One region of the Exiguobacterium sp. U13-1 genome, then DNA from elsewhere that is predicted to be linked to it. Evidence: riboswitches for the same ligand, from Rfam matches in the RefSeq annotation. Region 1 holds a riboswitch; each other region holds the start of a gene.

Region 1 (10,979 bases):
CGCTTATCGAGATAAACTTCGTATTGTTGTCCTTTCACTCCATCTCGGAACGTCAAATATTTCCACTTCGCCCGTTTTCCTCGTACGTCAGCTTGTTCACTTGTCTTGATTGCTTTTTTTAATTTCCCGGATTCATCACTGGTCATCATGATCATATGGTCCCAATCGAGACCTTTCTCCGAAATACGATTTCCTTGATCATCTTCTTCAAAACGGACATGCGAGAACTGTCTTTGATGGATCAACGTCATTTCTTCATTATCCACAACAAGATCATCTGTTGTTTGATTCGGTTCTTGGAGTTCAGTTGGTTGTTCCGTCGTGTGTCGAATCGATAATTCGTAGCGGAATTCGCGTCCGTTTTTCTCCGTTGCGATGACCGTTCCATAATGCTCGGGTGTTCCGTCACCCGGAATGAACCGGACCTTTCCTGGATGTTTCATTGAATGGATCGGGTGTTCCGCACGCCGTCCACCATACAACTGTGGTATTCGAACCGAAACGTCGTATGTCGAACCGAATTGTTGATTGTAGACGAGATAGAGATCGACATCACGGGTGAACGGTGTCAAAGAATTCGTATATACGAAAGACGTCGTACGTGTATCTTTTTTTGTGACATCCGTCGCCTCGATGACGAGGTAACCTGATCCTGGAAGTTCTAATGTTCGAGCAGAATGATCTGCGATCTTCTCATCAGGATTAAACCAGTCGTCTTTTTTTAATACAGTAGGCTTCACATTAAAGTTCTTCCGTTGTTGAGTCAGAGCAGTCTTCTTGAAGACATCGTCTTTCTTTGGTAATGGATAGTACCCGCCTTTAAACGATGTCTGACAATATAAATATCTCTTCTTTCCAGCTTTCACGTAACGAACGGTTTGACCTTCATAATCTTCGAACGGATTCGTCATCATGACGGAATAGATATCGCCGACAGCGTAATCAGTAGGTGCATCGCTCACTTTCGACGCGCACGTTTTTTGGATGGCAGTTCGTTCTTTAGCTGACAAGGTGCGAGATTCTTTTTCGTTGAATTGCCCTCCGTCATACATTTGCGATAAGTAATCCCATTTGAAATTCGGCGCATCGCTTTGACAACCGCTTAATGCTAGCGTTGCTCCGAGTGTGAGTCCGATCCAGAAACGTTTGTTCATTGATTGAGCACCTCACTGAGTGCTTCACTTGTCGTACCCGACAGCTTCGCACCGTTTTTTGATCCTGGTTTGACAACATAGATTTCAAGTTTTTTGGCGCGTTTGCGTTCGAATAGCTCGAACATTTGGCTTTTCCCTTCGCGCATCAACGTCAATTTTTTCTGCTTTAGTTTTGTCCCTTGTGGCTCCATCACTTCGGTCTCTTTTAATTCCTGAGCGATTTTTTTCGCTAGCTTGTCAGGAATTGCTGAGACGAACTTATAATCGCTATCGATGAGCTGTTTCGGTGATTGATGGATGAAACCGACATAATTGCTTGAGGATGCTTGAAGGAATCCATAATCGTAATTCACAGGTTTTTTATAAGTTTTATTAAAACGCAAATAAATCGATGTTTCTTGGACGACTTTTCCGTCCTCTTGTTTCCGAACGGTCGCGAACTGGACGGTCTGACCTGTCGCAATCGTATCCAGCAGTTGCTTCCGCTCAATCTGATAGATTTGTCCATTCATATATTCTTGAATCGTCGAAGGGAATCCGACACGGTCACCACTGAACATCAGCTCAATCGACGATTGTTGGAAACCACCAGTCGGACTAACGCGAAAAGCTAAATTCAATTCGGAACCGGATAGTGACTCGGTCGTCTCAAAGAGTGTTTGTTCTTTATCTTTGCCTTTCTCTTTCATGTAGACGACGAGTTGTCCTTCTGGTGGCAAAGATAGTTGATAGGACGGGAAAAGGTACCGTCCGAGCTCTTTTACTTCTTTACGATCTTCGTTTTCCTGTTTTTGTTGATCTGTCACTTCTTTTGGAACGGGTCCAAAGCGAACGACTGTCGATTTAGCTTTAACCGGTTGTTTTGACCAATCGACGAATGGATAATCACTTCGCTTGATCTGATGGACCGCATAATCCGCATGACGAATCGGCTGACACGCCAGATAGTCCTTTTTTTCGTCTGACAGGAAACGGACGTGTTGGAACTCACGCCCTTGGACACTCGGAGGCAGGAAGTATAAGTCAAATCCTTCGTGTTGCACATATCGATCAGGTAAGTGCTTCATGTCTGGTTTTTGCTGGCAAACCTTCAACAAAGCAGCGGTTTGTTTTTTCGGGAGATCCGGTATCTCTTGCCCATCAAAGGTAGTCGAAATACCGCCCCAGTAATTAACATCGTATGTAAGGTCTAAGTATTGTTCTTTACCGCATCCGGCAAGTAAGACTACGCCTGCGAGAATCCCCGTATGTATATAGCGTCTCATGAAAAACCTCCTTTATCCTATTGACTGTATTTTACCATAATTTCTAGAATAGACAGAATTTTCTATAATGCTTTAACATTAAGATGTTTGACATCTCTTGACTCGGGAATATTAGATGCATGCACGGTCAATCTATTACTATGGGGGTTTTATGATGGGTACATTCATTCAAGCAGTTGATGGCACGAAGATTTATGTCGAGGATGTCGGGTCGGGTCAACCGGTCGTCTTTTTACACGGCTGGCCGGCAAACAATAACATGTTCGAGTATCAAAAGAATCTGCTCGTCGAAGAAGGATACCGTTACGTCGGAATCGATTATCGCGGTTATGGCAAATCAGATGCACCGGCAACGGGATACGATTATAAGACGATGGCGTCCGATATCAATGAAGTCATCGAACAGCTGAAATTATCGAACGTCACGTTGCTTGGTTTCTCGATGGGAGGAGGAATCGCCTTGTCCTATCTCTTACAATACGGGGATTCAAAAGTCAGTAAGCTCGTTCTCGCAGGAGCTGCAGCACCTGTCTTTACACAGCGAGACGGTTATCCATACGGAATGACAAAAGAAGAAGTCGATGCGTTGATTGCCGACACGAAACAGGATCGTCCGTCGATGCTCAAAGGATTCGGGGAAATCTTCTTTGCGAAGGAACATCCAGAACCACTCCAACAATGGTTCCATGGACTTAGTATCGCCGCTTCGTCCCACGGTACGATTCAGTCAGCAATCGCCTTACGTGACGAAGACTTACGTGGAAAACTCGAGAACATCAAAGTCGATACGTTGATCATCCACGGTAAAAAAGACCAAGTTTGTCCGTTCGAGTTCGCGGAAGAAATGCAAAAGGAAATTCCACATGCACGCCTTGAAGTCTTCGAAGAGAGTGGACACGGCATGTTGCTTGATGAACAAGAGAAGTTCAACGAGACATTACTGTCATACGTCAAAGGAAATCAAACCGTCTAATCTAACAAGCCATGGACACCCGTCCACGGCTTGTTTTTGTGTACAGAAAAAAGCGTGCGCCGGCGCACGCTTTTAAGGGCGATACTTCCGCATGAACCGTTGATCAATCCAACGCTTCAGGTACCAACCGAACGGCAGTGTCGAATAATGATTACCATACAGGGAAACCGCATGACGTGGTCCCATCGATAAAATCGTCAAATAGTTCGTTTGCGGACGATAGGATCGCAACGTTTCTTCTTTGACATACCGCAAGAGGTTTGCCAGTAAGATCGGTGCTTGCCGGACAGCTGTGACGCCGTTCTTTGGAATATCGGGATAAGCGACGAGGGTCGCCGCGTCACCCGCAGCAAACAGACTTGGATGATCGAGCGCTTGCAACTGCTCATTGACAAGTAGGAATCCGTCTTCCGTATAGAGCTTACTGTCCGCAAACAATGCCGGAGCTTTCGCACCCGTCAAGCGGACGAGCGCATCCGACTCGATTGGCGGGTGATGTGAAAAGCGGAGAGGAGACGACTCGTTCAGTGACCGTTCTCGAATCCAATGAACATCGAGTTCTTGTAAGCGTCGTGTAATGGCTTCCGCTGCTGGGTGTCCTGAAAGTAACTCTGGATCCGTGATCAGGGTGATCGGCACACCCGCTGCTTTTAAGGACGCCGCCATCTCGACGGCCGCTGCACCGCTTCCAATCACGACCGGACACTTTGCTTGTTGCAGACGCTTTAATGTATCCGGTAACCGGTAGTTCGGTTTGATCGATAATCGTGTCGTGTCTTCCGACCAATCGAACGAGCCGATATTCGTCGAGACGACGTCATAGGTATAGCGTCTGCCGGATGCACCGAAGACGACCTTTTCATCGGGGTCGATTTTGATGACGGTCTCTTCGATGAACTGTTTATCATTGGCGCGACACAGTGCGGCGACGTCGATACGGATCTCATCGATATCGTACGTTCCGTCAGCAAGTCCGGAGTACATGCCTGAGTAATATTGGTACGTCGAGGCATTTAAAATCAGCCACTCGACGTCTTCTGTTGGTCCATTGGTAATGCAATGCAGGTGAGCGTGTCCTGCACCAATCAAGAGGATTCGTTTCATGTCGTTCTCCTTCAATCTGTCTTGCTAGAATGTACCCGGATACGGGTGGTGGTAATCATAGCCAAAAAACAAGACTGATGAACAGGAGGATGACCATGAGATAGATAACATCCTGGCGCTGAACGACTGGCACTTCATAATATGTCCGTTCTGCTGAAAAATGACGGGCTTCGAAAGCGATTGCCATCCGTTCTGCCCGCTGAATCGATCGCGAGAAGAGCGGTAAGCCGATTGATAGGAACGCATCACCAGGAAAGCGACTGTGAACGTTCCGAATCATCCGGACTTGCCGTAAGACGCGGACTTCTTCGACCAAATGTGGAAGAAAGCGGATCCCGGCAAGAAATCCGTACGCGAAGCGAGGCGATACCTTTGCTTGGTGAATCAAGCTCATCACGAACCGGGTCGCATCGGTCGTCGTGACGAAAGCGAAACTTAAGCAGACGAACGTTGCCATCCGTAAGGCAAGTAACCAGCCGTGCATGACACTTTCCGATGTGACATGAAACCAACCAAACGACCATAGAGGATTCGTTCCTTTGCCGAAGGCTGCCATCATCCAGAACGTCAATAAGAATAATAGACTGTAAGGTGCGAGTCGTTTCAAGAAATCGCGAGGACCCCACCCGGAGAGGAGTAGCAGAGCGATAGCAAAACTTAGGAATACCAACGTCTTGCCCCAGTCATTCGTTGCGATTAGAGCGAACATGATCAAAAATAATCCGCTACCTTTGATGACAGGATTGAGTTTAGCGAACGATGACGCGTTCGTCTGCATCGCGTTTCACCTCCTGGAATTGGTACGAAAGTGGGCGTTGTAGCTGACAGCGTTCGAGTAACGGAACGTCAGCGAACAACTCGTTCGGACACCCGTCAAAAGCAATCCGCCCTTGCTCCATGACGAGGACACGATTTGCGTACCGGGCGACGAGTTCCATATCATGCGTTGCCATGACGAGTGTCGTTCCGTTTTGTTGCTCCGTCAACAACTGCTCCATTAAACGCCGCGTCGTCAACCCGTCTTGTCCGAACGTCGGTTCATCGAGCAGTAACACATCCTTCGTCTGCCCGAGCATCGTCGCGACGCTGAGTCGTCGTTGTTGACCCGTACTAAGCGCAAGTGGTGACTGTTGTTTGACGGATGTAAGTTCCAGCCGTTCGAGCAACGTCGTGCGCTCATCACTCGTCGCTGCCCGGTGACTCCAGTCGATTTCCGCTTCGACTGTCAGCTTGAGAAACTGCAAATCCGGTTGTTGAAAGACATAGCCGACGTGCTCATAAAAGCGTCGCCGGGAGTAACGATGAGCCGGACGTTCCTGGAATCGATATGTTCCACGATGGGGAAGCAATCGACCGAGTGTTGCAAGTAACGTACTTTTTCCGGAGCCGTTTGCCCCGAGCAACATCACCCATTCTCCTGTCTCTAAGGAAAACGTCGCATCGGTCAGCGGGTAAGGTGCTTTCGTCGATAATGCAGCGATGTGTAACAAGGGAATGCCTGCTGTAGCGACTGGAGGAAGCACGTGAAGTCGCGCTGCTTGTGGTCCATCTATGGGTAACGTCTCTAACGTGTACGGATACAAGGAAGGGACAGCGATGCCTTTCGATTGAAGCTCTGTATAAGCCTGCGGGAACAAATCCTGCGGATGCGCCGTCGCAGTAATCGATCCGTCCTCAAGTAAGACGATCTGGTCGATGTACGGTAAACAGACATCGAGTTGGTGCTCGATCAAGACGATCGTTAAATCGTGTTCTTTCTGAATCCGAAAGATCAGCGCCATCAGCTCGTGTTGTCCGATTGGATCAATCTGGGCTGTTGGTTCATCGAGTAATAAGATCGTCGGCTCGAGCGCTAGGACCACGGCGAGCGCGAGGCGCTGTTTCATCCCCCCGGATAGACTCGCGATCGGTGTCGAGAAGGGGAGAGGGAGACCGACGAGTGCGAGTAAGCGTTCAATTCGTTCCTCCATCTCCGCACTTGGAATCGACCGGTTTTCTAAACTAAAAGCGATTTCGCGTCCGATCGTTTCCATGCAGAACTGTTCTTCTGGATTTTGAAATAAGACTCCGACCGAACCGGACCGGGTAACGGTACCAGTCTGTTCGACTTCAATCGTCTCCGGTGTCAGTCCGGCTAGGGCATGAAGCAGTGTCGTCTTGCCACTCCCACTGCGTCCAAGCAAAAGGGTCGTTCCTTGTTCGATCGTCAGCGATACATGATCGAGCACCGATTTCATCTGACCCGGATAGCGGATGCTGAGGTCGTCGACAGTAATCATGCGACTTCCCGTTTCGCACGTCCGGCCGCAAACCCGTTCAAGACACCGGTCGCAACAAGGCGACGGACGAGAATCGCTGCAAGCAAGCCGCCGAGTAATGCACCACTAATCAATTGTAAACCTGTTGTCGCAAGCAACGTCGTCGTCGTGTAGTAACCGAATCCGTTCGCGATCAGACTGTAGACAATGCTACCAATCGCGGCTCCAACACCCGATAACATCAATGTCCAGGTGTCATAACGGCGATAACGCGTCATCGCAAAGACGAGTTCCGCACCAAGTCCTTGGCAGACCCCGATCAGTAGAGCCGATAAGCCAAAGTGACTACCCGTGAACAGCTCGACGGCTGCCGCGACGATTTCCGCGATGAGGGCAGCACCTGGTTTTTGAATGATTGCTGCGACGAGCGGGCTTGCGATGATCCAGATCCCAAACATCCAGTTGGCACCGACTGGCCCGAAGATTGCAGACATCGGTAACCAGAGTGTTGACCAACCGAGATAGATGACCCCGCAAGCGACGGCGAGCATCATCATGACCATGATTTCTTTCATTTTCCAGTGTTGCATCGTGTTCGTCCTCCTTAGAATGGGGGAGACGCCAAAAAGACCGCCCTCCGTAAAAAAGAGAGCGGTCCTCAGAAAAACTGCGCGCAGCAGGAGTCATTGGATGTGATCGCTCCACTTTCCTACGCTAGTATGAACTAGATCAGGTTCGAAGGGTCCGAAGTGAATCGTCTCAGCCAAATGGGCTCCCCTAGTGGATATGGTAATAGATGATACGCTGTTCACTTTAGGCAATCTTCTGTCTATTGTCAAGACACAAAAAAACGATACGCCACGAAGGGCGTATCGATAAACGACTTATTTGTTATCTTCGTTCTCTTCTTTTGCTTCTTCTGAAGACTCTTCCGTAGCTTCCGCTTCGTTGTCTTCGCCAGCTTCCGCTTGTGCTTGTGCTTCAGCTTCTGCTTCTTCGATTTCCTCAAGCTCTTGTTCAAGCGTTGATTCGACGACAGCTGCGACTTGAATGTCGCCTTCTGTGACGATACGGAAATCTTTTTGTTCCGGAAGATCAGCAACAGAGATCGAATCGCCGATTTCGAGATTCGTGACGTCGACTTCGACATTCTCTGGTAATTTATCTGGTGTCGCTGCGACTGTTACTTTAAAGAGTGTCTGTGACAGGAATCCGCCGACTTTAGCGCCAGCTGCCTCGCCGACGAGTACGACGTCTGCTTCTACTTCTGTCTCTTCATCCATTTTAACGGCGATGAATTCAACGTGATCGACGGTTGGTGTGAAGACATCCATATCACGACGGTTGATCAAGACGTTAATATTTTTACCATCGAGTTTAAGTGAAATCAAGACGTTCTCACCGTTTTCTCGAACGATTTTAAGCAATTCTTTTTCTTCGAATGCGATTGGTGTACTTTCCACTTTGTAACCATACACGACACCAAGAGCTTTTCCTTCATGACGTAATTGTTTACGGAGTGAGCGTGGACGTACCTCGCGTTTTTCGACTGTTAATTTAACTGACATGTTCATTTCCCCCTTGAATTTGGTATAGCCCTCAAAAGGTAATGAATGTAGGAGCAGGACAAGTCCTGAACAATATGAAACATGCTAAGACAATCGGTTCCAGACTCGCATTGAGCCTGACGCTTTCGTGACTTTGCATTTCTCTCCCAGGTCATTACGCTGATATTGAGAAACATGTGTGAATAAGTCACCGGTTTGATGCGGTGCTAGTGAGTTTATACCCCTATTTTTTAAATCCTTAAACCTCTAATTTTTATTTTTTAAAGTCGAAAGACCTCCAAACCGCTTGAAGTCAAGGGTTGAGAGGTCTTTCATTTTTTTCATTTTTTATGGTGATGCGTTGGTTTTCACGAACCAATACACGGACGAGACGTTCAACGTGCCGCATCGTCGTCTGTCCCATCGTTGAAATTTGGAGCCATTGATTACGGACGAGATAGTCGCTTTCATACTGGACGTGATAGCCCTGAATCCGAAGAGCGTCTCCTAAAGCGGTTGCCGACGGATGAACGATCGTCAGAATTCCCGGCGCTTGCGCTTTTTGAGTCGCAAGAAGGTTGAAACCAGTAGCGCGAACGGCTTGTTCGAGATAGGTCATCTTGATGGCTGCTTGATCGAGATCAATGGCATCCAGCGCTGCCTGACAAGCCAGCAACAGATTTGAGGAACCGGAAAAAGCAACCCCTTCCGCATATAGACCGAGATCCAGATAACGTGGAATCCGGGAGGAAGGCAATACGCTGGACGTATGCCCGATGAACGCAAGACCCGGTAACCCACCAATCGCCTTTCCGGAGACGGTCGTGACGAATCTGCAGCCAGCGTATGAGAAACGTCCGGTCCCGACGGCGCTGATCGCATCGACGATGAGTGCGGTTCGTTGATCTAATAGCGCTTTTACCGCATCGAGATCGTAGAGAACGCCCGTAGACGTCTCACAATGCGTCAACCAAATCCAGTCGTACTCCGTTTGATGCAGTTGGCTTGCGAGTTGTTCTAAGTCGATCGGGTGACCGGACGGAAGCAGGTGGATATCAAATGACTTTCCTGCTCGTGCCGCGTGATCGATCAAGCGTTGACCGAACTCGCCACCGTTTAGGATCAATCCATGTCCACTGAGTTGTTGTGCGACGATATCGTTCGCGAGCGTACCACTGCCGACAGCCATCGAGACATGTGGCAAATCCAGCAACTGACACATTCGGTCCCGTAAATCTTGATCGAGCTGACGCATCGATGCCGTCCGATGTGGACGCGGTGCTTGTTGCGCCGCTTGACGGACCGTCGGAGCGACTTCGACCGGACCGGCTAGGAAATGCAGGGGACGTAAGACATCCGCGATGACGGACCGTTCGTATGTTGCGCGAGACAACAACATCGGTACGAACTGGGCATCGCCACTACCAAGCGTTGCTGCGATTGGTGTGAAGCCGAACCGCGCATATAGTTTAGCTTCCCGTGTCGTACCACTGATATAGACATGATCAATCGTCTCCCGTTCCAAGTAGACCATCAAAAAGCGCATCAATTGCATGAACGTACGACTATTGCGGTATTCGGGACGAACGCTGAGTAAGCGGATTTCCACTGGGTCCGTCAGTGTCTCATCTAGCGTCACGCCCTTTTCCTCAAGCGAAAAAGGACGATGCTTCCGAATAGCAATCATCGCGACGAGTCGATCGTCTTCTTTGCCGATCAGATAGGTATTTTGATCATGAAAGCGGTCAATCCGTTTCCGCTCGATGTTTGGTTGGTGTTGCGGAATCTCTTCCGTGAAGGTGAGATAGTTCAATTCATGGATTGCTTCAGCGTCCACAGCGGTAGCAATGGAAAAGTCGATCATGAGACGTCCTCCTTATGTAATGACTGGCTTGTGAAATGCATCATGAGCCCACAGGACAAGTAGACTTACGGCAACGGTACACAAGATATTGATGGGTCCCGCGTCAAAGTAGACAGGTAGTAACGGGAGTAAAACGACCGGAATAAGCCCCGCTTTGACGCTATCTTTCGTTATGAGATAAGACAAACCGAGTATGCCTAGTCCACCCAGATATGCCCATGGTGTGATGGCAAAGACGATGCCGGAAAATACGGCATACCCTTTACCGCCACGTCGCGGATGAAACAACGGAAACAAGTGACCGATGAGCACGGCGAGGGCGACTGGATAAAATGCGTCTGTTAGCTGTAATGCAAGAACCGTCTTCGCGGCATCAAACAGATACACGAATAAAAAAGCCGGGAGCCCACCGGCGCGATGGGCATTGCGGGCACCGATGTTTCCGGTACCGACCTGTGCCAAATCGGTACGACTGATGTACTTCCAGAGCGTACCGCCAAGAATGCTGCCGATGAGATAACCAAGCAGGAGATCAAGGATCACCGTTGTTCCTCCTTTGTCGTTACGAGATGGACGAGTTCCTTGACGGTCAAGGCATCACTGTCCGGAGCCGTCAGGACGGCATCGACCATCTGAGCTTTTCGATCTTGTAATTCCGTCATCTTCTCTTCAATCGTCCCGCGTGTCAGCAGTTTGATGACCGTCACGTCAGATTGTTGTCCAAGCCGGTGGGCGCGATCGGCTGCTTGTTGTTCGACGGCTGGATTCCACCAGCTGTCAAACAGGATGACGGTATCAGCAGTTGCGAGATTCA
Region 2 (10,979 bases), 640 kb from region 1:
CGAAACCGAACAGACGACAAAACTCGTTCATGATCTGCAAGAAGTCGTCAAACAAGACGACAGTAACGATATTCCGCTCTTCGTCACGATCGACCAAGAAGGGGGCATCGTCACTCGGCTCGGAACAGGGACGAACTTACCTGGCAACATGGCGTTGGGAGCGACCCGCAGCAGTACATATGCGAGTGATGCCGGTCACATCATCGGTTCCGAACTGCGTGCGCTCGGCATCAATGTCAACTTCGGTCCGGATCTCGATGTCAACAGCAACCCTGGAAATCCCGTTATCGGTGTCCGCTCGTTCTCGAGTGATCCGGAGCTCGTCGGTACACTCGGTTCCGCTTTGATGAAGGGAATTCAGGATGAAGGCGTTGCGGCGACCGCCAAGCACTTCCCGGGTCACGGCGATACGGCAACTGATTCCCATTATGGCTTACCGGTCGTTGACCGCTCCCTGCAGGAGCTAGAACAAGTCGAGCTCGTTCCATTCAAACGAGCTATCGCTGAAGACATCGATATGATCATGACGGGACATATCGGAATGCCACAAATCGAACCTGAAGTCGTCACATCGAAAAACGGTACCTTCCCTTTACCTGCTACGTTGTCGGATGACGTCATCACGGGTGTGCTACGCGAAAAACTCGGTTACGATGGCATCGTCATCACGGACGCACTGAACATGCAGGCGATCGTCGATAACTTCACGGAATCAGAAGCCGTCTTAAAGACGTTTGACGCCGGTGTCGACATCGCGCTCATGCCGACGATTCTTCGTTCCGAGCAAGATGTCGAAAAGCTCGACCAGATTTTCAAGGACGTGATTGCGGCGGTCAAAGACGGTCGCCTTTCAGAGGAACGGATCGATCAGTCGGTTGAACGGATTCTGACGCTAAAGGCAGAACGCGGAATTTGGAACGGTACGACTGACACGACATCCCTAGCTGAAAAAATCGCGCAGGCGAACCAAATCGTCGGTAGTCCAGAGCATAAAGCAAAAGAACGTGCGATGACGGAAGCCGCCGTCACACTCGTGAAAAATGATCAGCGGACGTTACCATTCAAACCAAAAAAGAATGCTAACGTCCTTGTGATTGCCCCTGCGGCGGATCAAACGGACAGTATGAAAAAGACGATTACTTCCCTACCGAAGAATCGGAACTGGCATGTGACGACAGCGAATTACTCGGCTGCTACGCTACCACTTGAACAAAATCCAACCCTTCGAGCGCAACTCGATGTAGCGGACTATATCATTGTCGGCTCAAACGTCAATACGAGTGCTAAACTACTGCCTACCGCACTAGAACAAGCGATTCCGGCTTCGATCTTCCGCTATGCGAAACAAACAGACACACCATCCGTCCTACTCAGTCTCCGTAATCCATATGATGTCGCCGTTCAACCGGATGCACCGGCACACGTCCTCGTCTATGGTTTTAAAGGGGATCCGAACGGTCCAGACTCTGAAGCAGGCAATCTAAAATCAGCGGGACCGAACCTTCCGGCAGGTATCCGAGCGATCTTCGGAACGTTCAAACCGCAAGGCACTTTACCCGTTGATGTACCGGTCTTTCAGAACGGTATCTTTACCGATCAACTGCATCTTAAATTCGGTGACGGCTTTAAAAACTGGAAGAAATGATGACACGATACAAAAAAGACCGAAGCTCCTTAAAGGATGCCTCGGTCTTTTAATGATTGATACGGATATTCAGCTTCTTCTTTCGCACGCTGGTAGACGCGGTATAACCAATAAGTCAGTAGTGCATAGACGACGATGACAAGAACAGCAGAAATATAGCTTCCCATGCTATACGCTACCTTAAAGTTACGCGTCGAAGCGGATATACCCGACAACACGATTAGTATCGGAATGATATATCCAATAAATCTTACTTTGATTTTACCAAGCATTCGTTGTACAGCATATGCCGCACTGATCAAAAGTGCGATCACTATGATTTCCATTCCAATCCCTACTTTCACTAGATGGTATTCCTAATTCTACCATTTAGCGATTCAAGAAGATACCGTCCGTGCTGGAATCGTTTCGTAAACCGACGTGAACGTCTCTTCCGTCCATCCCATGTGCCAGAAAAGTAACTCATAGTAACAACTCGTCACGAAATGACGTTTCATCCGCTCGCGTTCCGTCGGACTCGCTTGCTCCGCCAGCGCATCAAGCCGTGCAATCTGTTCAAGGACGACCTTTTCAAACCATTCCGAGCTATACGTGTCGATCCATTGCTGATAGATTTTTTCTTCCGGAGTATACGTCAGTAATTGTTGCCCGACTTCGTAATACAACCAGTAACATGGCAAAATGGCAGCAATCGTCTCACCAAGCGTTCCTTCACTCGCATGATGCATGTGCGAGACGTACGCATATGCTGTCGGTGCCGGTTCGAATGCTTCAAGGTCTGCTTCCGTAATACCGAGCGGCTCAAAAAATGATTGATGTAAGCTCAACTCTGCCTCGTAAGTCGAAGTCGCATGCTCGGCAAGTGTTGCGATCGTTGCAAATTCGTCCGCTTTTGACGCTGCTCTCGCCTGTATCTTCGCAAAGTGTTTTAAGTAGTAGGCATCTTGCATGACGTAATGCCGAAATTTCGAGAGCGGTAACGTCCCCTCTCCGATTCCTTGAACGAATGGGTGCGTAAAACTACTATCCCAATACGCTTGCGCCGCTTGTTTGATTTCTTGTGTGAATGTCATGATCTCATCCTCCTCGTTTGGTATGAAACGAAAAAAACACCACCCCGAAACACACGGGCATGGCGCAAGAAGAACAAGACTTGACGCCACTTCCCTCCGTAAGTACGAACTTAATCAGGTTCAAAGGGTCCGAACGTCTTCGTTCGTCTCAGTCAGCCTACTGACTCCCCTAGTGGTCATTATTCGATTCCCATCCACTATAGCATGCTGAAAACGGAAGTCAAGTTGTCCTTTTTTCGCTATACTATGGAGTGTCAGAAGACGGATACCGTCTCCATCTGCAGACCGATTCCGAACAGACATCGTTACCGTACACTAAATTTAGTACCTGATACTATAATTCATTCTGTTACTTACAATTGGAGGATTTCATTATGCATACACCAACAAAAATCATGGCATCAGCCGTTATCGCTTCTGCTTTATTACTCCCAACAGCCGCATCCGCCGAACAAGTCGTCGATCAGACGATCGTCACACTCGGGGAGTCGCTCGGCGCAAAAGATAAAGCATGGGTGCTTTCACGTCTCAATGCACCGGAAGGGATCACACCGATCATCGCAACTTCTGCTGACGAGGAAAAATATCTCGGGAAAAACATCCCACAGTCGCAAAAAGGCGGCAACATGTATTCGTCGGCTAAAATCGAACTGACGGAAAAAGGAGATGGACTCTCCGTCTCAACGGAGAACATCACGTGGGTGACGAAGGATATGTATCTCAACGCTCTCGTCACGGCTGGGATCAAAGATGCCGATATTACGATTACTTCCCCTTACAAGGTCACCGGGACATCGGCACTGACAGGAATCATGAAGGCGTACGATCAAACTTCTGCCGAGACCGGAATTAAGTTAAGTGACGAACGCAAGGATCTAGCACAGCAAGAATTATCGGTCACATCAGACGTCGGGAAAACCGTCGGAACGGATAAGGTCGCTGACTTGATGAATGAGATCAAGGCTGAGATCGCCAATCAAAAACCAGAAACCAAAGTCGAGATCGAAAATTTGATCGTCCAAGTCATTCAAAACAACAATATCCAGTTGTCTGACACACAAATGGACCGGCTGACGAATCTGTTCAATCAAATGGAGCAAGCGAACATCAACTGGGGACAAATCGAGAGTGGATTGAAAAATGCGGGGCAAGACATCCACGCGTTCGCAACATCAGAAGAGACGAAAGGATTCTTCGCTAAACTATTCGATGGGTTAAGTGACTTCTTCAGTTCGATCGCTGGCGTGTTCAAATAATTCAGACTTCCGTAACTGAAAAAATAGTAGTAGACTAGATGTATCTGAAACGAAAGGTGGTGTGAAAAGATGGACTTTGCCGCGTGCAAACACTGGTTAATGGAACAATTGTATCTGTTGCGCGCGATTTTTCATGGAATGGCGTTCTAAGGCACCCGTCTGTCCTTTTTTAGAACTTCATGAATGAAAAATACAGCAAAGCGCATCTTTCACACGTTAGGGAGAGTGCTATTTGCGCTCTCCTTTTTTGATGCGCGCGAAAGGAACAATTGATGATGATTTGCGACATTCAACACCTGACTAAACAATTCGGAGGCGAGACGATCTTAGCGGACGTTTCCCTCTTCTTAAACGAACACGACCGCGTCGGTCTGATTGGACGAAACGGGAGTGGCAAAACGACATTACTCCGCTTGCTTGCTCGCCTCGAGCAACCGGACGGTGGTGTCATCTATCAAAAAAGCGGTTTGACGATCGGCTACTTGGAACAACTTCCTGTTTATAGTGAGACGATGACCGGACTCGACGTCCTTTGGACAGCGTTTGCAGACATTCTCGCGATTCGTTCTCGAATGCAACAGTTGGAGCAGATGATGGCGACAGCACCAGATGATCTCGATGCACTACTCGTGCGATATGCGGAAGCGACGAATGCGTTCGAACAAAAGGATGGCTACCTGCTCGACTCGAAGATTGAGCGCATGGTGAACGGATTACACTTACGTCCGTTACTCACGCGTCCTTTCCACCAGTTGAGCGGTGGTGAACAGACGAAGATTTGTCTCGGTCGCATGTTACTCATGGAACCAAATCTGCTCATTCTTGACGAACCGACGAATCATCTCGATTTAGCTGCCGTGGAATGGCTTGAGCAGTTCTTGCGGGACTACACAGGGACCATCCTGCTCGTCTCTCACGACCGGGTCTTCTTAGACGCCGTCGTCACTTCGATCGTTGAGCTCGAAGATGGTGAACTGACAGCCTATATAGGGAACTACAGCGCGTTCGTCGTCGAGAGAGAACGCCGTCTGCTCGAGCAGTTCCATGCGTATCAAGAGCAACAGAAAAAAATCAAAAAAATGAAGGAAGCGATTCGTCGTCTTCGGCAATGGGCAAACGAAGCGTCTCCACCGAGTGAGAAATTATTCCGTAAAGCGAAATCAATGGAGCGGGCACTCGAGCGGATCGAGCGGATTAAACGACCACAACTCGAAGCCAAAACCGCTGATGTCTCCTTCTCCTCCACCGATCACACGAGCCAAGTCGTCTTTCGCGCTGAAGAGCTCTCGTTTGCTTATGGAACCCGTCCTATTTTTGATGGCGTCTCGTTCGAAGTCATGGCACAGGATCGTATCGCGATCGTCGGAACGAATGGGAGCGGGAAATCGACGTTGCTCTCACTGTTGCTTGACGAATTATCACCGGACGCGGGCACACTCACGCGTGGACCATCAAATCATGTCGGTTACTTGTCCCAGCATGCCCATTTCGAGGAGGACGCGCGGTTAATCGACTGGTTTAGACAACGAATTGCCGTTCCGGAAGCAGAGGCACGCCATATCCTTGCCCGGTTCCTATTCTTTGGACCGACTGTCTTCCGGTCCATTTTGTCACTGAGCGGAGGCGAACGTGTGCGATTGCAACTCGCCGTCCTCGTCCATTCGTCGATCAATGTCTTAATTCTCGACGAGCCGACGAACCATCTCGATATTGAATCCAGAGAGACGCTTGAAGAAGCACTCGAGAATTTTTCTGGTACATTGATTGCCGTCTCACACGACCGCTATTTCTTGAATCGTCTTTTCTCGCAGATCCTGTGGCTCGAAAATGGTCTGACACGCTATCATGGTTCGTATACGTACGCCCAACAGAAGCGTACCGAGTTCGCTACGGCTTCCTCACTCCACGTACCCCCTCGAAAACCAAAGCGCTTGTCGCAACACGAGCTGGAAGTGCAGATTGAGCGACTTGAACGGAAATTAGCAAAACGTGAAAAACCAACTGATACCGTTTCTAAAAGCATCCAACAGCAACTCGATGACCTATACGAACAGTTGCTACAATATGGATGATTTAGCTTTCCTTGACTGTCACTCTCGATACCGAGAGCGACAGTTTTTTCGTTCACCTACAAAGTTTTTAACTCCTAACATTTAGCTAACTTTATTAAGTTTTAAAATTTTATTTTAATTTGTTGTTGATTGTTATCTGAAAATTCGTATAATTTAGCGTATAGCTTTTATTATTCTTTGGGAGGAATACACCATCATGAACGCCATTCAGCAAGTTATTCAAGGAAGTGTCGATTACGCCAATAACATTTTATGGTCGTATGTACTAATTGCCGTATTGATCGGCGGCGGGATCTACTTCACGATCCGAACTGGCTTCATCCAATTCACTTACTTAAAAGAGATGTTCCGCGTCACGCTCGATAAAAGTGAACAAACAACAGACGATAAAGGGGAAAGCATCACTTCTCTCCAGTCGTTCTTTATCGGTGCTGCGACACGGATTGGTACGGGTAACCTTGCCGGTGTCACCATTGCCGTCACACTCGGCGGACCAGGTGCCGTCTTCTGGATGTGGATGGTCGCTCTCTTAGGGGGCGCGACGGCTCTCATCGAAAGTACACTGGCTCAAGTCTATAAAGTACGCGATACGAAATCGAACGCGTACCGTGGTGGTCCTGCCTACTACATCGAAAAAGGCTTGAAGAACCGAGCTCTCGGAATCGTCTTTGCAATCTTGATTGCTGTGACGTTTGGTCTTATCTTCAACTCCGTTCAATCGAACACGATTGCCGCTGCCTTTGACAACGCATTCGGTATTAACACAGCTGTCGTCGGTGCTGCACTCGTCGTCTTGACAGGACTCGTCATCTTTGGTGGTGTCCACCGTGTCGCGAAGTTCTCTGCGATCATCGTTCCTATCATGGCAGGTCTCTACTTGATTGCTGCTCTTTATGTCGTCGTCACGAACCTGTCGGAACTTCCTGGTGTATTCGCAATGATCTTCAAAAGTGCCTTCGGAATCGAGCAAGCATTCGGTGGCTCGGTCGGTGCTGCGATCTCACTCGGTGTCAAACGTGGATTGTTCTCAAACGAAGCCGGGATGGGGTCTGCTCCGAACGCTGCTGCTGCGGCTGAAGTTTCGCACCCAGCAAAACAAGGTTTCTTGCAAACACTCGGCGTATTCCTTGATACATTGATCGTCTGTACAGCGACAGCAACGATCATTCTCCTCAGTGATAGTTACGCTGCTGGAAATGGCGAAGGAATCGGTATGTTACAAAACGCACTCTCTGAGGAATTCGGTGCGATTGCGCCACCATTCATCGCACTCAGCGTCTTCTTATTTGCTTTTAGTTCGATCGTTGGTAGCTACTACTACGGCGAAACGAACATCGAGTTCATCAAACAAAGTCCTGCAGCCGTCTTCGGTTTCCGGATTGCGACAATGGGCTTCGTCTTCATCGGATCTGTTCTTAGCCTCGGTATGGTATGGAGTTTTGCCGACCTCTTCATGGCAGGCATGACATTGATCAATATGACGGCGATTCTCCTCTTGAGCGGCATCGCCCTCAAAGTCATCAAAGATTATCAGGAACAACGGAAACAGGGACTCGATCCTGTCTTCTCAGCAAAAGCACTCGGGATCGAAAATACGGAGTGTTGGGATGTCGAAGAAGAAGCACGTCCTGCGGCTGGTGAAGTGCCTCCATCACAATAAATCACTTCTGAGTTCGAACTTTAGCACCGAGTAAGCCATACGCCTACTCGGTGTTTTTATTTGTCAAAAAGAATTTGGATTATGTTTTCATCGGACAGGGAAAAAGTCAACAGATTGTCCTGAAGGAGGAATTCATCTTGTCTCAAGTCATGCTCATCATCAACCCGTCTTCCGGTAAAGAACTCGGAAAAAAACACGCAACGCTTGCCGAAGAAACACTTGCTACTCGTTTTGAAACCGTCGACGTTCGGTTCACGGAAAAAGAACACGATGCGACGGAATTTGCACGTCATGCTGCCCAGTCTAATTACGACGCCGTCATCGCCATGGGAGGTGACGGAACGGTCAATGAAGTCATCACCGGAATCGCAGAACAACCACATCGCCCAACACTCGGGATCGTCCCACTCGGAACGGTCAATGACTTATCGCGCGCCCTACACATCCCAACGGATCCGGAAGAGGCGATTCAGATCTTAGCTGATGCCCCTACCCGACCGCTCGATATCGGTAAATATGATGACCATTACTTCATGAACGTCATCGCTGTTGGTCTGATTGCGGAAGCCGTCGAGGAAGTCAGTGTCGAACAAAAAACGTCACTCGGATCGGTTGCCTATTTCATAGAAGGTCTGAAAGCCTTTAAGGATCATAGCCCGTATCCGATCGAAATCGATTCCGCTGAAAAACAATTCGATGGGGAGGCACATTTGTTAATCATCGCTTTGACGAATTCAGTTGGCGGATTCGAATCGTTTGCGGAAGACGCAAAAGTCGATGATGGACTGTTGCACGGTTTCATCATTACGAAGCTCGGATTTTTTGATGCGCTTCAAGCATTACCTAAACTCATCACAGGTGGGTTATCAAAGGCCGATCAAATCGAACACTTCACGACGACACGTGTTGAAATTCGCTCGAAAGAGGAATTGCCGATCAATGCCGATGGAGATACAGCAGGTCACGTTCCCGTGACTGTCGAAGTACTCCCGCAACATTTGACTGTGTTTTCACCCTCTTCTGCTGAATAACAGTATAGGTTCATAGAAAAAAGAACTGACTCTCCGTCAGTTCTTTTTTTACTTATTAATCCATTACAATATATGTTAACAAAGCGTAATTTTGAAACATATTTGAAATATTTTCGTGTTATTGACGATGCTATAATCATCTCAGGCGAAAAATCATTCTTTGAAAATAAATAATTATACATAAAATCTTACAATTTTGTAATGATCAGTTCTGTCGCTTCAGATTTTTAAGGAGGAAAACACTCAATGAAACGTTTACTTACAACAATGACAATGACAGCTTTGGTAGTTTCAGGTTTTGCTACAACGAGTACTTCGAAAGTCGAGGCCGCAACAACATATAAAGTAAAGGTTATGGCAGACGGACTTCGTGTTCGTACAGGTCCATCAACGGCTTATAAAATCGTCGGTAGCGTCAATACAGGACAGACATTCAATTATCTCGGTGTTTCCGGTTCATGGACAAAAATTTCATACGGCGGCGCATCACGCTATGTTTCTTCTACATATGTTAAAAAATACAGTACGACGACATCAACAAAAGCAACAACTGGATTCTCGCGTCCAGCAAGTGGCCCGATCACACAAGGATATGGTGCTGCGAGTGGCATTTACGGTTACACGTTCCATAACGGTATCGATATCGGTGCTCCAACAGGTACACCTGTCTATGCATCAGCGGCCGGTAAAGTCATCACGTCTCGTTATTACGGCGCGTATGGCAATCATGTCATGATGACACATACTGTTAACGGCATCCAATATACGACGGTGTATGCACACTTGAACAGTCGCTCTGTCGCAGTCGGACAAACGATTGCAAAAGGATCGAAAATCGGTACGATTGGTGCAACAGGTAACGCGTTCGGTGCGCATCTTCACTTCGAAATGCATCGCGGTCCTTACGTCTACAGCGGAACATCTGCTGCAAACAGTGTTAATCCACTCAATTACTTCAACTAAGCTTGATTCACCGGACTTCTCCCCATGAGAAGTCCGGTTTTGTGTTTCAGATGAAATCTCCTGACAGGAGTGGTACGGTATGATTATGAGTCTAATCCACAACGGAGGCGAAACCCATGAAACGAACGATCCCCCTTCTTTTATCAGCGACGTTTGGTGTGGCGTTACTTGCCGGATGTCAAGATCAACCGACACCAGAAGAACGTCTTGATGCCTACATCAAACTTTGGGAAAAACAAGATTACGATAAGATGTATACGTACGCGAGTACGGCTACTAAAAAAGAATATGGTAAAAAAGAATTCATCGACCGGACAAAACAGTTGTCGAAAACGCTTGATATCAAAAAGTTATCCGTCGAACGGAAGACAGCGAAGGAAGCAACGGATGAAGAAAAAGCGTCTCTTCCCGTGCGGATTTCTTTCGATACGGTTGCAGGAGCCGTTGCTTATGATAAACAAGTTCCGTTAACATTCGAGAAACAAGGAGAAACAGAAAACTGGTTCATCGACTGGGACTCTTCGTTTGTTCTAAAAGACTTTAAGAAAGAAGACAAGGTTCAGTTACAAACCGTTGAAGGGAAACGCGGTGATTTACTCGACGCGAACGATAAGCCGCTCGCGACCTCTGCTAAAGGATATGCTGTCGGCGCAACTGCAGGACAACTTAAAGATGTCGCACAAGTTGCCAAGTTGCTTGACCGTCCGACCTCATCGGTTGAAGATTCCTTAAAAGCAAGTTGGGTCAAGGATGGACAATTCGTTCCGCTCAAAACACTGACCGATGAAACAACGGTATCGAAATTGCGTGACATTCCAGGGATCAGCGTCAAAGAGACGGAAGTCCGAACATACCCACTCGGAAAGGCCGCTTCACACTTAATCGGTTATATCGGTTCGGCGACAGCAGACGAGATTAAAGAATCGAAAAATAAAATCCAAGCTGGCGAACAGATCGGGAAACGGGGTCTCGAACAAGTCCTTGATGATCGCTTACGCGGTAAAGCTGGAGCTTCGATCATTCTACAAAAGAAAGACGGATCAAGCGTCACCGTCGCTGAAACAAAACCGACGGATGGTGAGGATATTCCGTTGACGATTGATGCTACGCTCCAGAAAAAAACATATGACACGATGAAAGAGGATCCAGGAACGGCATCGGCAATCGATCCGCGGACTGGTGAGACGCGTGTCTTACTCAGCTCCCCAGGCTTTGATCCTTCTGAGTTCATGTCAGGTATCTCGCAAGCAAGACTCGATGAACTGACTCAGGATAAGGA
Region 3 (10,979 bases), 1.0 Mb from region 1:
TCTACTACTATTGGCGGACGCGCCTGACGGGCGAAGACAAGTACGCGGAGGTGAAGTCGGCCATCCATACCCTCTTCCACGAACACGAGGGACGATGTGGCTATCGTCGCATCCACGCACTTCTCGAACGCCAAGGCTTCCGGCACGATCCGAAGACCGTGCGCCGTCTCATGAACGAGCTCGGTCTCAAGTGTCTCGTCCGCATGAAGCGATACCGTTCCTATAAAGGACGGGTCGGAGAAGTCGCACCGAATCTTCTCCAACGTGACTTCAAGGCCACCGGTCTGAACCAGAAATAGGTGACTGACGTCACTGAATTTCATCTGTTCGGGGAGAAGCTCTACCTCTCGCCGATGATGGACTTGGGAAACCGTGAAATCATTGCCTATACCCTATCGGACCGACCTACATATCGATTCGTTGGCGAAATGTTGGACCAGGCAATCGGGAAGCTCGACGGAGAGGCGCGCCCAATCCTTCATTCCGATCAGGGGTGGCATTATCAATACAGAGCGTTCACTGGTACGCTCCACGAGCACGGCATTACGCAAAGTATGTCCCGTAAGGGCAACTGTCTCGACAACGCAGCCATCGAAAGCTTCTTCGCCGTGCTCAAGTCAGAGCTCCTGTATCTCAAGGAGTTTGATGACATGGATCACTTCAAATATGAGCTTGAGCGTTACATCGAGTACTATAACCATCGTCGTATCAAGAGACGACTAAAAAGCCTGAGCCCGGTGGAATACCGGACTCAGGTCCTCAAGGTCGCCTGACAAATTATTTATTGTCTAACTTTTTTGGTTCAGTTCACGCAACAGCTGCCCTTTTTTATGCGTTTTGCTTCGAAGCGATATGAACCGGTGCCGTAGATTGACGTGATTCATCCACCTCTAGTTTTTCTTTATTCAACCACGTATAAATCATTCCCATGAAGACTGCTCCACCAATGATGTTACCAGCTAAAGCCGGTAACAGATTGTGCATCGCTCCTGCAAATGTGATCGTATCCGGGTGTGGTACGACTAATGCAATAGAGAACAATGCCATATTGGCGATGACATGATCAAATCCCGATGCGAAGAATACTGCAACAAGTACCATCATCATCATGATTTGCGCCAACTCATTCTTCATATTCTTTGGAATGAAAATCGCTAAACAGACCATCCAGTTACAGAAGATTGCCCGCGTGAAAATTTCCCACGTCGTATGATGAATTTTCGTTTCCGATACCGCAAACAACCAATTGTTCATACCAAGCTCTTGTATGATTCCTGTTTGGGAAAAGAGTAGCGCAAACGCTAATCCTCCAAGTCCATTTCCGATTAGACAGATTAACCAGACCTTCATCGTATCCATCTTCGTCGTATAGCCGCGCATCGTCGCCGTCGTGAAATACATCGTATTTCCTGTGAACAGCTCTGCCCCACCGTAAACGATCAAGACAAGTGCCACTCCGAAGGTCAGTCCACCGACAAGTGTCGCAACAGGTGACTCCGCCATATATAAACCGTTAATTGCTTTTAAGGTAAAAATAATTGCAAATCCAATGAAAATCCCCGCTAGCATGGCACGAACTAAGTACTCGAGAGGACGCATTTGTAGCATGCGCGTCGACTTGATTGCTTTATTCCGTAATCCTTCTAATGCTTCTACCTCGTTCATCGTAGAAACCTCTCTTTCTTTTGTTCAACACTTCACAATGTTTGTTCATTTATTATCATACTTCCATCTTAAAAGATGTTCAAGTATTGAATAGACCTGTTTTATCGTTTTTATAAAAGAACGAGATGTAAACGATATCATTGTGTCGAGATTGTGAAAAATGCCTTTTCTTGCTTTATACAACTAATTAGTTTGAATTCGTAGTCGTGATGCGAAGCGTTCAAAGAAAGTATTTCGTCTTGATTCATCAAGCACATAGCCATCAATGACGACACGATTAAAGCGTCTAGAAGACGAAGTAGCTCGTTCGATATCGGTCGGAGTATAGGCGTCGAATGTTTTCCGGTCCATCGTAAAATCTGCACCTGAATACGGATCCGTGTAGTGAATTTCCAGGTCAGTTAAATCAGGAATCGTTGAAAATAAAACAAGCGTATGATGCATCAGAACTTTAGATAATCGAGCCTTTAAAAAATCCTGATTCACTTGTAGTGTCCCGGTATCGGTACCGATCCAAGCTTGTCGCTCTTTTCCTGTCACTTCATAGGCAAGACGTAACGATTCTCCTTCAACATCTACCTGTTTTAATTCTGATGAGAACGGAAGTTGTTCGGCTAGTTGACGAACCGCTACCGTATTCGTCATCGAGGCCCCCACTTGTCTCGCTACAAGATCACCATCATGCCAAATGGATGATTGATTTTTTTCGTTGGGTTGTTCAAAAAGACGAATTCCAACTAGTATTCCTAAGCAGATACAACCAAGAATCCATAACATTTTCTTCATTTTCATCACCTTCCTAAAAAAACGTACCCTTTTTCATCTTTTTTTCATAAGAAGGGTTGAAATTTTATGCATATGAGCGTACTCTTGCAGGCAGATACTCACAGAAGGAGGAGCATGAGGTCACTCATCATATTGCCATGACTACAACACACCCACAGAAAAAGAGAGTTGAAAAAATCAGTTTCTTAATCATTGGTACGTTGCTGTATTCCCTTTACATCAGCCTACTACTATCTCCAAATGATATCGGATCAGGTGGTATCATGGGGATCACGCTCATTATTCAAGAGCTCTTCCACACGCCAATCGGATTAACGCAGTTGCTCTTAAACATTCCCCTCTTCCTTTTAGGTTTCCGTTTCCTGCGCAAACGATTCATGTTCTTATCTGGAATTATCGTCATTGCTTCTTCCTTTTTAATTGACTGGATTCCGACTCAAATCGTTCCGGAATCTTTAAACGATCCACTCGTCGCTTCCATCTTTGCTGGTCTAGTCTCTGGTCTCGCAATGGCATTGATCTTCTTCGGTGGTGCTTCAACTGGAGGGCTTGATATTCTCGGAAAGTTTTTCTTTGCTCGTTTTCATAACTGGCCACTTCCTCGTATATTTCTGATGCAAGATCTTGTCATCTACATCCTAGTATGGTGGGTCTTTGATCTTAAACATGTTATGTACGCTCTCATCATGAGCTTTGTTCGCGCCAAAGCCCTTCAGACGGTTTACAGCTTCTATTCTGCTTCTAAGCAATGTATCATCATTTGTGAGAAAGCAGATGAAATCAATGAAGTCATCACAAAAGAACTCGGACGTGGCGTCACGATTCTCGATGCACGTGGGGGATACTCCAACCGAACGAAAAAAATGGTCTATGTCGTCGTTCAAAATAACGAAATCGTCCGTTTGCAAGAAATCGTCTCTTCTGTCGAACCGAATGCATTCGTTACATTCTCGGAAATCCACACTGTCTTCGGCAATTACAAGGAACATTCGTATTCGTTTTAACACCAAGCGCAGCTTAGCTGTGCTTTTTTTATCTTCTTAAAACAGCTTCTCGTATTGCATCATCTTTCCTGCTTTTTTATTAGTATTATTCACTTTTTCAGTCATTATCCCTATTCAAAAAATAGACATACTTCACTTTTTTTACGATAGTAGTTAAGCTTATGATAAGTCTTTTATTTAAAGGAATGATTGCATGCACTCTCTTTGGCGTCAGCGTATTCTGCTGATTTTCTTGGTCAGCTTATTCGCCTCTATCCCGATCATCTATGCGTTATCCGGTTATCGGACGATTGCAACGATGACCGAGCAAATGAAGGATCATGATATACCGTTAATCAATCAGGTAGATCAGTTGGTCGAACACAATCGAGATCGTGCCAATGCGGTTCGTGGTCTCTTATTGTATGAAGATAATCGTTATATCGAACAATATTACTTTTCAACGTCTAAAATTCATGATTTGCGCAATAGTCTGAACCAATCGTCGACTACCCCAGGGACGATTAAAGATCTCCTTCGCCGCAACAATGTCTGGGAGTCCGAGATTGAACGCGTGTTTGTTGTCTATGAACGTCAAAGTCCAACAGCCGCAAAACGTCTTGCTAGACAGTCGACTCAGACGACTCAAACGATTCTCGAAGACTTATCCCGTGTGAAAGATGATTTGTATAAAACGCTTCAAGCCAAATTACAACAATCAGATTCTTTAATCGCTACATATAAATGGATGTGTCTTGCTCTCTCCATCCTGTCCTTTTTATTAATTAGTGCCACGGTCTTTTTCTTCCACCGCTTCGCTCCTAAGGGATCAGAACAATCGTCTTTAGAATAAACGAAAAGCGCAGCTTCGGCTGCGCTTTTCGTTTATTCTAAAGATTTATTCAGGCATTGCTTTTCCCTCTTGTACATGTTCCATCACCATATGCACAAGCGATGATACATGATGATCATCTAAGGAATAATAGACGACTTTTCCTTCTTTTCGGAACTTGACGAGTCCTTGTTTCAACAAAGACCGAAGATGATGCGACGCTGTCGCGATCGAACAGTCGACAGAGGCTGAGACATCACAAACGCATAGTTCTTCTTCGATCGTCAACGCATAAACGATTCGCAGTCGTGTCGCATCCGAAAGAATCTTAAATAGCTTTCCGATTTCAAGCGTCGGAATCGTATCCACGATTCGTCCGATTTCAGACGCACGCTGTTCGTCAATCGCAATCGTTTCACAACGGGGAATGTCCATGTCTGTCACCTCGTTTCTACCTATATTGCACCACGAGAAACGGGACATTGCAAGTTCAGCGCATTCGTCTGCGAATGAGCCAAAACACGAACCATCCTCCTACGTAATCTCCGATATCCCAGACAATTCGATTTTGGTCGACAGCGCGTACGCCGATATCAATGATTTTCGTGCTTTCTAATCGGTTCGTATAACGTTGACGAAGTCGCGTCGGAATCGGTAGACGAAGAAGTGCCCGGTAATAAATATCTAAATGAGTATGACCCCAAATTTCCGTCGCAATCGAGCTCGTTTTAATATACAACGGACGTTTGTAGCGTCTTTCATACTTTTCTTTCAATAAAAGGGCCATTTCATAGGAAACACGATTAGGACGCGGAAATAAGACTTTTCCTAGATGGTAGATCCCCTGATTATCGACTCGAATGATTTGTGGTTCTAACCGATATCGAATCCAATAGCCGCGAAAACGGATCGTCTGCCATTTCAATACAATCACCTCTGAACGGATTATACCCTGTTCTGAAGTGATTGATGCCATTCTCGCACAGCATCTGTCATTTGCTGCGCAGCGAGTTGTCGATCTTCTTTAGCGAAAATCTCTGAGATGACGGCATACCCTTCCAGCGGGATGGGCAGAGAGGAGACATTCGTTGCTGTGATTCCACCAATACCGATTAGAGGTAATCGTACGGCTTCCCGAATCGCCTGAAGCATCGTATGCGACATGGAATCAGCGTCCGCTTTGGATGACGTCGCAAATAGAGAACCCACCCCTAAATAAGAGGCTCCGTCTCGTTCTGCTTCAATCGCTTGTGCAACGGTTGCTACTGATACGCCAATCACAGCATCTGGTAAAAGGCGACGTGCTGCGGTTAAAGGAATGTCTTCTTGTCCGATATGCAAACCAGCTCCGGTGAGTAACGCGATATCAATCCGATCATTGATGATCAAAGGAACATCATAGCGATCCGTGAGTGTTTTCAACCGAACTGCCTGATCAAAGAATTCCTTTCCTTGCGCTGTTTTTTCCCGTAATTGCACGATTGTTGCACCACCTAAAATGGCTTCCTCAACGACCGTATCGATCGCGACTCCAGGATGGTACCGACGATCCGTCACTGCATAGATGGAGTAATCAATTGACACGTTCTGTCACCTCCACCAGGTCTTGCTCCGTCATAAGGCTGATGGTATTGAACAACTCTCGTTTAAAATCACCAAGACCTTGTGCGGAGGCTGCTTGTTCCCCTGCTTTTCCCATGACAAATGTCCCGTGGACAGCCGCCTCAAATGCCGTATATCCTGCACCGAGGAAGCTCGCAATCAAGGAGGCCGTCATACAGCCCGTACCCGTGATGTCTCCTAGACGCGGTGTTCCTACATGTAATTCCATTTCGCGCGTTCCATCCGTAATGTAGTCGTTCGGACCTGTCACGACGAGGACAGATTTGTGTTTGCGAGCGAATACGTGAATACTTTCTCGATCCATAATTGCATCTCCCGCAGCATCGACTCCCTTAGTTCGTCCGTCTTCCCCAAGTAACGTCTTGATTTCAGAAGCATTTCCTTTAATGACCGTACACCCGAGATCAATGAGTTCTTTGGAAAAAGCAGTACGTAATGTCGTTGCTCCTGCTCCTACGGGATCAAGAACGATTGGGACATTCAAACGTCCCGCTTCACGGACTGCGAGTCGTTGAGCTGCTTGCATGTCTGCATCGATCGTACCAATGTTTAAGACAAGAGCTTGCGCGAGTCTAACCATCTCTTCTACTTCACGAATGTCTTCTGCCATGACGGGGGATGCTCCAACAGCGAGTGTGACGTTTGCGCAGTCGTTGATCGTAACCGTGTTCGTCAGATGGTGAATGAGTGGTTTGTGTTCAAGAATGGTCGTAAACATGTGTATCCCTCCAAAGTGAATGAAAATGATGTGTCGGTCCAATACCTTGTCCGAGAGCAAATCCATGACGAATTGCCTCCGTGACATAGTTTTTCGCCTGTCGTACACTATCTTGTAAATCTTCTCCAAGCGCCATCCGCGCTGCAATCGCTGCGGATAAGGTACAACCAGTACCATGAGTATGTTGATTGTCTAATCGTTCCGATGTGAAGTGGTGTTCCACTTCCCCATCAAACAACAAATCCGTCGCAGCTCCTGAGAGATGTCCACCTTTTAGCAATACTGCACCTGTCTGTGTAGCCAATTGATGCATCGCCAGTCGCATTTCCTCTAGATTGGTGACCGATCGTCCTGTTAAACGCTCTGCTTCCGGTAAATTCGGTGTGACGAGAGTCGCAAGTGGTAAAAGTTCTGAAATCAATGCTTGTTCAGCTTCCGTCCGCAATAGGGCATGACCGCCTTTAGCGACCATGACGGGATCTAATATAATAGGGACTGTTTGTTTACGGAGATGTGTAGCAATGACACGAATCGTCTGCGCATTCGAGACCATTCCGATTTTGATCGCATCGACACGAATGTCTGAAAAAATCGACGTTAACTGGGCATCTACGATTTCTGGGGATAACTCTTCCACCGCTTGAACTCCCAACGTATTTTGCGCTGTGACGGCTGTCAGTACGCTCATTCCATAAACGCCTAAAGCCGAAAATGTTTTTAAATCTGCTTGAATCCCAGCTCCACCACCGGAGTCGGATCCCGCAATCGTCAGTACATGTTTCATGTTCTTTTCACCTTCCCATCGAGCAATGTAAGGGAGTCGTGACCAACAAAAAAAGCGCCGACCGCTGTAAAAAAGCAGTCGACGCTATACGAAAGCGTTATACACGCATTCCGGTATCCGTTCGGCTCAACTTTCCTACGCTGGTATTATCCAGTTCAGGTAATAGGGTCGAAAACAGATTGGTTTTCCTCTCAGCCGGATTCCTCCAGCTCCCCTAGTTGCTCAAGTATTCGTTTCGCCTTAACTGTAGCATAGAGAAGAAAAAAAAACGAGCCGAAGCCCGTTTTGATTACAGATATGCCAATGGATTGACTGCATTTAGAGGAGAAGAAGCACTGTATTGATAGCCTCCGACATGTAGTTCGAAATGTAAGTGTGGTCCTGTTGAATTTCCTGTACTACCAAGTGTCCCGACTTGCTGACCTTGAGAGAGCGTTTGCCCTGCACGAACCGATAATGAACTCATATGTGCGTAGACGGTCGTGTACACTTGTCCATCTAGGAAGTGAGAGATCATGACATGATTGCCGTAAGGTCCACCACCTGAGGCTGTGATGACCGTTCCAGCTGCTGCCGCGACGATTGGAGACCCGACCGAACCACTGAAATCAACACCGTTGTGGAACGTGTAACCATTCGCACCGCTTGCTGGTCCGAATCCTTGTGATACTCCACCAGAAGACGGTCGAACGAATTTTCCTCCACTCGAAACAACGGGCGGGGCAACGGAACCAGTTGATTCCGAACTCTTACCTGTTTGTTTTGCTGCTTTAGCATTCGCTTTAGCGGCTTTTTCAGCTGCTGCTTTCTCCGCTGCTGCGTTTTCAGCCGCTGCTTTAGCGGCTGCCTTTGCTGCCGCAATTGCACGTTCTTGCGCTTCGAGAGTCGCTTGAAGTTCTTTTGCGTCTAACAGTTCTGTCGTGAACTTCGTCTTCCCTTTTCGTAATTTCTTCAGCGTAGCACTACGTTCTTTCATTTGAAGCTTTAACGCTTTCTTTTGTTCAATCAATACTTTCTTTTCCTGCATTTGCTCCGCTTTTTTCTCAACGAGCGCTTGTTTTGCTTCTGCTAATTTTTGTTGCGTAGCGATGTAATCCGAAATCATTTTATCGTCTTGCTCAGCGATTTTTTTCCCCGCCATGACACGGCTAAATAAATCACCTAAATCTTTCGATCCGAAAATGACTTCTTCCCATTTAATCGAGTTTCCATCGTTTTCTTGGAAAACACGCAAACGATCACCGAGTAGTTCTTCCTGTTTCTGTAACATTTCTTCGTAACGGACGATGTCTGCCTTTAACTCATCGATTCGAACGTTCAACTGTTCAATTTGTTTATTTTTTTCGGAGACTTGGAAAATCTTTTCATTGATTGCTGCGTCAATTTGATTGATTTGACGTTGCTCTTTTGAGATTTTGGCTTCTTGTTTTTTGATTGCTTTTTCAAGTTTACGTTGTTCAGCGGCATTTTCAGCCTTTTTTTCTTTAATTGTCGCTGCTGCAATCGGTTGCGTTCCTGTTATAAGTAATGCTCCTAAAACAATGGTAGAAATTAGTTTTTTTAGCATATATCGTTTTCCTCACTTATGTTTTTTCATATTTTATTATAGTATTCAAGTTTCTCTCATATCTGAAATAGATTATAGCACCGTAATCGTTTCAAAAAAATTTCATTTACATTTCAAATGAAAACGGTTTTTTGTAATATATGATTTGTTTTTTGAAAATGACAAAAAAAAGAACGTTGCATACGCAACGATTCTTTTACGATTAAAGCATTGATAATGGATTGACTGAGTTAGCTGGACCAGTTGCACTATAGCTATACCCACCGACATGGATTTCGAAGTGTAGGTGTGGTCCTGTTGAATTTCCTGTACTACCTAGCGCGCCAATTTGTTGACCTTGGCTGACACGTTGACCAGCACGGGCATTGAGTGAACTCATGTGAGCATATACTGTCGTATATGTCTTCCCGTTCAATTGGTGAGCGATCATGACATGATTTCCGTAAGGTCCGCCACCTGATGCTGTAATGACTGTACCTGTTGCAGCTGCCACGATCGGCGTACCGACTGGACCACCAAAGTCAATTCCGTTATGGAACGTATATCCGTTCTCTCCACCTGCAGAACCATACCCTTGTGTAACAGTTCCGGCAGTTGGATGAATGAACAGACCACCTGATGATGGTGCTGGTTTTGGTGCAGCTGGTGCTGACGGCGCTGGAGCAGGCGCAGCTGGTGCTGGTGTAGATGGTTTTGGTGCCGATTGCTTCGTCGAACCAGAAGGTTTTGCCGATTGTGCTGCTTTCTCTTGTGCTGCTTGCTGAGCTGCTGCTTCTTTAGCGGCTTGCTCTTCTGCTGCTTTTTGTGCTGCTGCTTGTGCTGCTTCAGCTTCTGCGCGTGCTTTCGCTTCACGTGCCGCTTGAGCTTGACGTTCTTTTTCAATTCGAGCTTCACGTTCACGCGCTGCTTTTTCAGCAGCAATCGCTTTTTCTTGCGCAATTAGAATTTGCTGGACTTCTTTTGCATCCATCAATTGTGTTTCGAACTTTTCTTTTTTCTTACGAAGTTCTTTTAAGCGTTTGTTCCGCTCTTTTAATTGCGATTCAAGATCTGCTTGTTGACGTTTTAATTCTTGTTTCTCAACGACCAACTGTGCTTTCTTTTCTTTTACTTTTTGTTGCGCATCTGCTAATTGCTTTTGCGTATTTTGATAATCCGTGATCATTTTATCATCTTGTTTTGAAATGGATTTCCCTGCCATGACACGGCTTACGAGGTCACCAACATTTTTAGAGCCAAAGATGACTTCTTCCCATTTAATTGAGTTTCCATCATTCTCTTGCATGACACGAAGACGATCACCAAGTAATTTTTCTTGGCGTTTTAGTTTCGCTTTATATTTCTCGATTTCTTTTCCAAGTTCAACGATTTCACGTTCCGTTGCTTTGATTTGACGATCTTTTGTTTCGACAGCAAAGATTTTTTCGTTCAAAGCTTCGTCTAGTCGATTGACTTCTTGTTGTGTTTTAGAGATTTTTTTACCTTCTTGATTAACAGAAGACTCTAAGTTTTTTTGCTTTTTAGCATTGTCTTGTTGTTGTTGTTCGTTTTTGGCTTTCTGTTCACTTAAATCGTCAGCTGCTGCAAAATGAGGTGCTGATGAAAGAACCAGTGCGGAAACGATGAGCGACGCGAACGTTTTTTTCATGTAGTATTCCCTCGTTTTCTGTAGTGTATGTTTTATGATTTATCGTAGAGTATTTAAGTTAAATTTAAATTCTGTAATAGTTTTTCTTTTTTATAAGAACGTTTTTGATTATAGCATTCATTCCTCTTCCATAATATTTCAGTGATATTTCATTTTAAATAAATCTTTCTTCTTCTATGTAATAGAAACATTTGGAAGGTAACTCATCGTTGCAACTTTGAAGTGTTTTTGGGAAACTGAAGCGAATAGAAGGAGGATATCATATGAAATTAGACCACACTGGAATTGCTGTTCGCGACATGCAGGAAGCCATTTCATTTTATACAAACGTGCTTGGAGGGACCTTAACAAGAGAGTACTCGAATCCCGCACC

The links. Region 1 has a riboswitch for thiamine pyrophosphate ahead of ESP131_RS10765 (ECF transporter S component). Riboswitches for the same ligand answer to the same signal wherever they lie in the genome.
Region 2: linked by a shared signal. The riboswitch ahead of tenA (thiaminase II) and the one ahead of ESP131_RS10765 (ECF transporter S component) in region 1 are both predicted to bind thiamine pyrophosphate.
Region 3: linked by a shared signal. The riboswitch ahead of thiD (bifunctional hydroxymethylpyrimidine kinase/phosphomethylpyrimidine kinase) and the one ahead of ESP131_RS10765 (ECF transporter S component) in region 1 are both predicted to bind thiamine pyrophosphate.

What each region holds. Positions count from the first base shown of each region.
Region 1 covers NZ_CP015731.1:2,071,785-2,082,763, reverse strand. Annotated here, with positions in the region: gene ESP131_RS10795 (hypothetical protein) at 1-1,154, opposite strand, end outside; gene ESP131_RS10790 (hypothetical protein) at 1,151-2,419, opposite strand; gene ESP131_RS10785 (alpha/beta fold hydrolase) at 2,574-3,392, shown strand; gene ESP131_RS10780 (NAD(P)/FAD-dependent oxidoreductase) at 3,465-4,496, opposite strand; gene ESP131_RS10775 (energy-coupling factor transporter transmembrane component T family protein) at 4,552-5,274, opposite strand; gene ESP131_RS10770 (ABC transporter ATP-binding protein) at 5,246-6,775, opposite strand; gene ESP131_RS10765 (ECF transporter S component) at 6,772-7,344, opposite strand; TPP riboswitch at 7,444-7,543, opposite strand; gene ESP131_RS10760 (50S ribosomal protein L25/general stress protein Ctc) at 7,639-8,322, opposite strand; gene ESP131_RS10755 (GNAT family N-acetyltransferase) at 8,615-10,165, opposite strand; gene ESP131_RS10750 (glycerol-3-phosphate acyltransferase) at 10,178-10,708, opposite strand; gene ESP131_RS10745 (DEAD/DEAH box helicase) at 10,705-10,979, opposite strand, start outside.
Region 2 covers NZ_CP015731.1:1,434,155-1,445,133, reverse strand. Annotated here, with positions in the region: gene ESP131_RS07325 (glycoside hydrolase family 3 protein) at 1-1,645, shown strand, start outside; gene ESP131_RS16630 (hypothetical protein) at 1,675-1,971, opposite strand; gene tenA (thiaminase II) at 2,023-2,718, opposite strand; TPP riboswitch at 2,793-2,899, opposite strand; gene ESP131_RS07315 (DUF1002 domain-containing protein) at 3,093-3,974, shown strand; gene abc-f (ribosomal protection-like ABC-F family protein) at 4,247-6,046, shown strand; gene ESP131_RS07305 (alanine/glycine:cation symporter family protein) at 6,243-7,706, shown strand; gene ESP131_RS07300 (diacylglycerol/lipid kinase family protein) at 7,844-8,737, shown strand; gene ESP131_RS07295 (peptidoglycan DD-metalloendopeptidase family protein) at 8,984-9,700, shown strand; gene ESP131_RS07290 (penicillin-binding transpeptidase domain-containing protein) at 9,817-10,979, shown strand, end outside.
Region 3 covers NZ_CP015731.1:1,032,155-1,043,133, reverse strand. Annotated here, with positions in the region: partial or broken gene ESP131_RS16510 (IS3 family transposase) at 1-773, shown strand, start outside; gene ESP131_RS05320 (formate/nitrite transporter family protein) at 829-1,665, opposite strand; gene ESP131_RS05315 (hypothetical protein) at 1,849-2,451, opposite strand; gene ESP131_RS05310 (YitT family protein) at 2,589-3,455, shown strand; gene ESP131_RS05305 (CHASE3 domain-containing protein) at 3,649-4,287, shown strand; gene ESP131_RS05300 (ArsR/SmtB family transcription factor) at 4,333-4,701, opposite strand; gene ESP131_RS05295 (hypothetical protein) at 4,757-5,200, opposite strand; gene thiE (thiamine phosphate synthase) at 5,212-5,850, opposite strand; gene thiM (hydroxyethylthiazole kinase) at 5,840-6,607, opposite strand; gene thiD (bifunctional hydroxymethylpyrimidine kinase/phosphomethylpyrimidine kinase) at 6,588-7,391, opposite strand; TPP riboswitch at 7,507-7,617, opposite strand; gene ESP131_RS05275 (murein hydrolase activator EnvC family protein) at 7,681-8,958, opposite strand; gene ESP131_RS05270 (murein hydrolase activator EnvC family protein) at 9,161-10,606, opposite strand; gene mce (methylmalonyl-CoA epimerase) at 10,870-10,979, shown strand, end outside.